Regions from separate parts of the Pseudomonas trivialis genome, predicted to be linked through region 2. Evidence: predicted binding sites of a transcription regulator. Region 2 holds the regulator's gene; the other holds the start of a gene.
What was found. Region 2 encodes sigma-54, which starts transcription at its own class of promoters, with help from an activator protein. Its sites were predicted from a motif close to ANTGGCATNNANNTTGCTNT; they were not measured.

Region 1 (3,410 bases), 1.9 Mb from region 2:
ACAGGTCGCTGACTTCTTCGGACTCTTCGCCGAACATCTCGTAGCGCGCATCCAGCAGGCGCAGGGTGTTGTCGGCGCGCTCGACAAAGGTGCCCAGGCGAATGAAGCGGTAGGCGTCATTGCGCATGATGGTGCCCGAGGTGGCGCCGCGAAACAGATGCGAGCGCTGCTTGACCCAGTCGCAGAAGTGGCTGATGCCATGTCGTGCGAGGCCGCCGGCGGCGATGCTGCGCATTTCCAGCCAGGTGGCGTTGAGGTTTTCCCACATGTCGGCGGTGATGCGCCCGCGTACCGCATGGGCATTGCCGCGTGCGGCGCGCAGGCAGTTGTAGATGCTGGCCGGGTTTTCTTCGTCGAGGGCGAAGAAGTGCAGCATGCGCTCGGCGTCCAGAGTCTGGTGGCGTTCCAGATAATTCTCCAGGGTGCCGCTGCTGAGCAGCGACATGGCCAGTTCGTCCAGGCCGTCACTGCGCCCGGCCTGGGGCATCAGCGACAACGAATAACTGACTTCGAGCATGCGCGCCAGGTTTTCGGCGCGCTCCAGGTAACGTGACATCCAGTACAGATCTGCGGCGGTTCTACTCAGCATATTCAGTCCTCCACCACCCAGGTGTCCTTGGTTCCGCCGCCCTGCGACGAGTTGACGATCAGCGAGCCTTCACGCAGCGCCACCCGCGTGAGACCACCGGGCACCAGGCGGGTTTCCTTGCCCGAGAGGACAAAGGGGCGCAAGTCGATATGGCGGGGCGCAATGCCGTTTTCGACGAACGTGGGGCAGGTGGACAGGCTCAGGGTCGGCTGGGCGATGTAGGCATGGGGGCGCGCCTTGATGCGTTGGCGGAAGTCCTCGATCTCGGCGGCCGTGGACGCGGGGCCCACCAGCATGCCGTAGCCGCCGGAACCCTGGGTTTCCTTGACCACCAGCTCGCCGAGGTTGGCCAGCACGTGGGACAGCTCATCAGGCTTGCGACACTGAAAGGTCGGCACGTTCTGCAGGATCGGTTCTTCGTCCAGGTAAAACTTGATCATCGCCGGCACGTAGGGGTAGATCGACTTGTCGTCGGCCACACCGGTGCCGATGGCGTTGGCCAGCACCACGTTGCCCGCGCAATAGGCGGCCACCAGGCCGGGCACGCCGAGCATGGATTCGGCGTTGAACGCCTGCGGGTCGAGGAATGCGTCGTCGATGCGGCGGTAAATCACGTCGACGGCTTTGGGCCCGTCGGTGGTGCGCATGAACACCTTGAGGTCGTGCACGAACAGGTCGGCACCTTCCACCAGTTCCACGCCCATTTCCCTCGCCAGAAAGGCATGCTCGAAAAACGCACTGTTGAAACGGCCGGGGGTCAGCACCACCACATTCGGGTTGTCGAGGCGGCTGGAACTCTTGAGGGTCTTGAGCAGCAGGTTGGGGTAGTGGTCCACCGGCGCGATGCGCTGTCTGGCGAACACTTCGGGGAACAGGCGCATCATCATCTTGCGGTCTTCGAGCATGTAGCTCACGCCGCTGGGGGTGCGCAGGTTGTCTTCGAGCACGTAGTAGGTGCCGTCGCCGTCGCGCACCAGGTCGACGCCGGAGATGTGCGAGTAGATGCCGCGGTGCAGGTCCAGCCCGACCATTGCCTTTTGATAGCCTTCGTTGCCCAGCACCTGTTCCGCCGGAATGATGCCGGCCTTGATGATGCGCTGGTCGTGGTAGATGTCGGCGAGGAACATGTTCAGCGCATTGACGCGCTGTATACAGCCGCGCTCGATCACGCTCCACTCGCTGGCGGGAATGCTGCGCGGGATGATGTCGAAGGGGATCAGGCGCTCGGTGTCCTGTTCATCGCCGTACAGGGTGAACGTGATCCCGGCGCGGTGAAACAGCAAGTCAGCTTCACGGCGACGCTGGGCCAGCAGTTCCGGCGGCGTGTTGGCCAGCCAGCGGGAGAAATCCTGGTAATGCGCACGGCACTCGCCGTTCGCGTCATTCATTTCGTCAAAGAAAGATCGAGCCATTCCGATACCTTGTCAGTGCCCAGGGGTGCATGGGTGGCACTGCCGCTTTTAAAAACGCATTTTTTTATGAGCCCGTGGCGCAGGGTGCCAACAGGCCTGGTCCTTTCTTTCTTGTGGGGGTGGCTCTGGGTCGGGGGGTAACGCTTGCTCCTGTTTACGGGCAGATGAAAGGGTTAAGCAATGCATGTGCCGAAATGGCCTTCAGGCGCCGATTACTTGTGGCAAGCCCTTTAAGCGCAGATTCCCTGTGGCGAGCAGGCTTGTCCTGCGTGGGCTGCGCAGCGGCCCCAAAACCAGGCGCTGAGCCGTATCAGGTACACCGCGTTTTGCTGGATTGGGGGCGCTTCGCACCCCAACGCGGGGCAAGCCCGCTCGCCACGGTGCCCCGTTCGCCACAATAGGGCGTTCCACTCTCAGATCGCTCGCGCAGTGCTCTTTAATGGTGCGTAACTAACTTGAACTTCGTGCACGCTCGATTCTTCTAATTGGCATTCGACAATCTGCGGAGTACCGTCGTGCCAACCATCATCTCGCCCGATACCCCGGAATCGGCCCTGACCGACCACAGCGAGCACAACGCCAAGATCTTCGGTTCGCCCAAGGACCGGCTGGACTTCTACCGCCGAGAAATCCAGTACGAAACCAGCATCCTCGCCAACCGCACCGATGCCTACCTCACCGCGCAGTCATTCCTGGTGATTGCCTTTGTCTCCGGCATGGGCAACCTCAACCCGGAGTGGGGCAAGCTGTTTACCCTGGTGGTGCCAGTGTTTCTGGTGGCGCTGGGTATTTTGAGTTCGCTGAATGCCTGGCCCGGTATTCGCGCGGCGTATGAAATCATCGACCACTGGCACTACAAGCAGAGCGAACTATTGCGCAGTGAGCCGGTGATGGGCATGGCCTACGATGAGTCGCCGCTGTTTTCCGAGATGGAGTCGTCCCACAAGGGCTATCGCAAGTCGCTGTTGTTCTCCATGCGTGCACCCTGGCTGTTCATGGTGTTCTGGCTGGTGCTGGGCATTTATGCGTTCTATATCCAGGTCGATAATCCGATCCGCTGAGCAATCGGAAGGAACTTCGCTCGCCAGCGCGGCGCCTTAGTTTTACGCAGTACAGATTTCTCCCAGACCTGCGAAGAGGTGCCCCATGAACACCAGCGACGACCCGCAAACCAGCAACCGTAATGACCCGGCCATCGATGGCGGCGAGCCGGCCCCAGGCAGCGCTGTCAATGCGCCCAAGGATCCAGCGGCTGCCAGCGATCCCAAGGCAAAGGAAAACGAGTTCAGCCCGGATTTCGAACCCGAGCCCGAGCACAAGCCTGAAACCGATGCCGATATCGATACTCAGGGCGGCTAGAGGAGAACGTCATGTCAAAAGAACTCGACCTGGAAGACGAACCCAACGAT
Region 2 (3,410 bases):
TCGCCAACGCCGGTCGCGCCAATGGCTCCAAGGTCACTGCACCGCGTCCGCGAATCGACATGGTTATCCAGCCGAAGAAGAAGGCCGAGTAATGGCAACCCTGAAAGCCCAGCATCTGGCCAAGGCCTACAAAAGCCGTCAGGTCGTGCGCGACGTCAGCCTGTCGATCGACAGCGGCCAGATCGTCGGCTTGCTCGGCCCCAACGGCGCCGGCAAGACCACCTGCTTCTACATGATCGTGGGCCTCGTCCAGGCCGACCAGGGTCGTGTGCTGATCGACGACCTCGACGTCAGCCACCAGCCCATGCATGGTCGTGCACGCGCCGGTATCGGCTATCTGCCACAGGAAGCGTCGATCTTCCGCAAGCTGTCGGTTGCCGACAACATCATGGCGATCCTCGAGACCCGCAAGGAACTCGACCGCGACGGCCGCCGTCAGGAGTTGGAAAGCCTGCTGCAGGAATTCCACATCAACCACATTCGCGACAACCTCGGCATGAGCCTGTCCGGTGGTGAGCGTCGCCGCGTGGAAATCGCCCGCGCCCTGGCCACCGCACCCAAGTTCATCCTGCTGGACGAACCGTTTGCCGGCGTCGACCCGATCTCGGTCGGCGACATCAAGCAGATCATCCATCATCTCAAGGCCAAGGGTATCGGTGTGCTGATCACCGACCACAACGTCCGTGAGACCCTCGATATCTGCGAGACCGCCTATATCGTCAACGATGGCCAACTGATCGCCGAAGGCGATTCGGCGACTATCCTGGCCAACGAACTGGTCAAGGAAGTGTACCTGGGTCACGAGTTCCGCCTGTAGACACGGTGGTATCAGGGCGTTCGCCGACGAGCGCGCGAGTCAATGAAAACCTCAGTATTTTTATTGTCATCGCGCTCTAGGCAAAGCACCCGATATCAGGCATATAATTTGCTTATGTTTGGCGCTCGCGCGCCCTGTCGTGGATGGCGCATTGCGCCGGCGAATAAGGTGTTAAGCCCCTGCCATGAAACCATCGCTAGTCCTGAGAATGGGCCAGCAGCTGACGATGACACCGCAGCTGCAACAGGCCATCCGCCTGCTCCAATTGTCGACCCTGGACCTGCAACAGGAAATCCAGGAGGCCCTGGAGTCCAATCCGATGCTCGAACGCCAGGAAGAAGGCGACGACTTCGATAATGCAGACCCACTGGCCGACAACATCGAGCAAAAACCCAACCCGGACGTGCAGGAACCCTCCTATCAGGAAACCGCCCCCACGGTGGACAACCTCGAGGAAGGCGACTGGAACGAGCGCATCCCCAACGAACTGCCTGTGGACACTGCCTGGGAAGACGTTTACCAGACCAGTGCCAGCAGCCTGCCCAGCAATGATGATGACGAGTGGGACTTCACCACCCGCACCTCCGTCGGCGAGAGCTTGCAAAGTCACCTGCTGTGGCAACTGAACCTGGCGCCGATGTCCGACACCGATCGCCTGATCGCCGTCACCCTGATCGACTGCATCAACAACCAGGGCTACCTGGACGAAACGCTCGACGAAATTCTGGAAGCTTTCGACCCGGAACTGGATATCGAACTGGACGAGATCGAAGCCGTCCTACACCGCATCCAGCAGTTCGAGCCCGCCGGTATTGGTGCACGCAACCTCAGTGAATGCCTGCTGTTGCAACTGCGTCAATTGCCCGCCAAGACGCCATGGCTCAACGAAGCCCAGCGCCTGGTCACCGACTACATCGACCTGCTGGGCAGCCGTGACTACAGCCAGCTGATGCGTCGCATGAAGCTCAAGGAAGATGAGCTGCGCCAGGTCATCGAGCTGGTGCAGAGCCTAAACCCGCGTCCGGGCTCGCAGATCGAATCCAGCGAAGCCGAATACGTGGTCCCCGACGTGATCGTCCGCAAGGACAACGAGCGCTGGCTGGTGGAGCTGAACCAGGAATCCGTGCCGCGCCTGCGGGTCAACCCGCAATACGCCGGCTTTGTACGCCGCGCCGATACCAGCGCCGACAACACCTTCATGCGCAACCAGTTGCAGGAGGCCCGCTGGTTCATCAAGAGCCTGCAAAGTCGCAACGAAACCCTGATGAAAGTGGCCACCCAGATCGTCGAGCATCAGCGCGGCTTCCTGGAGTACGGCGACGAAGCGATGAAACCGCTGGTGCTGCACGATATCGCCGAAGCGGTGGGCATGCACGAATCGACGATTTCGCGGGTAACCACACAGAAATTCATGCATACCCCGCGGGGTATATATGAGCTGAAATACTTTTTCTCCAGCCACGTCAGCACCTCCGAAGGCGGCGAATGCTCGTCCACGGCGATTCGCGCAATCATCAAAAAACTGGTTGCCGCGGAAAATCAGAAAAAGCCATTGAGTGACAGTAAGATCGCTGGTTTACTGGAGGCACAAGGCATTCAGGTCGCCCGTCGAACCGTCGCCAAGTATCGCGAATCCCTTGGGATTGCGCCTTCCAGCGAGCGTAAGCGGTTGATGTGACGGGCGGGCCACAGCGTTCCAGTGGCAGGCGCTTTTCGCCTGTCGCTTTATGCACTGGCAACGAAGGAGAAGCTGTATGCAAGTCAACATCAGTGGACACCAGCTGGAAGTCACCAAGCCCCTGCGTGAATACACCGAGAGCAAGCTGAACAAGCTTGCGGGGCATTTCGACAAGATCACCAATGTGCAGGTCATCATGGAGGTCGACAAGCTCAAGCAGAAAATCGAAGCCACCCTGCACGTACCGAATGCCAAGCTCGTCGCCAATGCGGAACACGAAGACATGTACGCGGCGATTGACTCGCTCTACGACAAGCTCGACCGCCAACTCATAAAGCATAAGGAAAAGAATCTGCACCTGATGCAAGGTACAGGTCGTTAACTCCCCCCATGATCCGACTTGAAACCATCCTGACCCCCGGCCGTTCCCTGGTGAACGCGCCGGGTGGCAGCAAGAAAAAAGCCCTCGAACACATTGCAAACCTGATCAGCCGGGAAGTGCCCGAGCTGGATGAGCAGGTCGTGTTCAAGGCCCTGATCGACCGTGAAAAACTGGGCTCCACCGGTTTTGGCAACGGCATCGCCATTCCTCATTGCCGACTCAAAGGCTGCGACACACCTGTCAGCGCCTTGCTGCACCTGGAAAGACCCATCGATTTCGACGCTATCGACGGCGCTCCGGTCGACCTGCTCTTCGTTTTGCTGGTCCCGGAAGCGGCCACCGATGCTCACCTGGAACTGCTTCGGCAGATCGCCAGCATGCTCGACCGCAAGGAAGTACGTCATAAACTGCGCAACGCCAGCAGCAATGAGGCGTTGTATCAGGTTGTGCTGGACGAGCAATAACCATGCGCCTGATTATTGTCAGTGGCCGGTCCGGCTCGGGTAAAAGCACCGCACTCAATGTGCTTGAAG

Region 1: the regulator sigma-54 is predicted to act here: its motif matches at 2,176-2,195, upstream of VRB54_RS12290 (circularly permuted type 2 ATP-grasp protein).

The regions. Positions count from the first base shown of each region.
Region 1 is NZ_CP142151.1:2,843,102-2,846,511, reverse strand. It holds gene VRB54_RS12295 (alpha-E domain-containing protein) at 1-589, opposite strand, end outside; gene VRB54_RS12290 (circularly permuted type 2 ATP-grasp protein) at 592-2,001, opposite strand; gene VRB54_RS12285 (hypothetical protein) at 2,517-3,062, shown strand; gene VRB54_RS12280 (hypothetical protein) at 3,148-3,360, shown strand; gene VRB54_RS12275 (hypothetical protein) at 3,372-3,410, shown strand, end outside.
Region 2 is NZ_CP142151.1:937,562-940,971, reverse strand. It holds gene lptA (lipopolysaccharide transport periplasmic protein LptA) at 1-92, shown strand, start outside; gene lptB (LPS export ABC transporter ATP-binding protein) at 92-817, shown strand; gene VRB54_RS04035 (RNA polymerase factor sigma-54) at 1,002-2,495, shown strand; gene hpf (ribosome hibernation-promoting factor, HPF/YfiA family) at 2,572-2,877, shown strand; gene ptsN (PTS IIA-like nitrogen regulatory protein PtsN) at 2,886-3,341, shown strand; gene rapZ (RNase adapter RapZ) at 3,344-3,410, shown strand, end outside.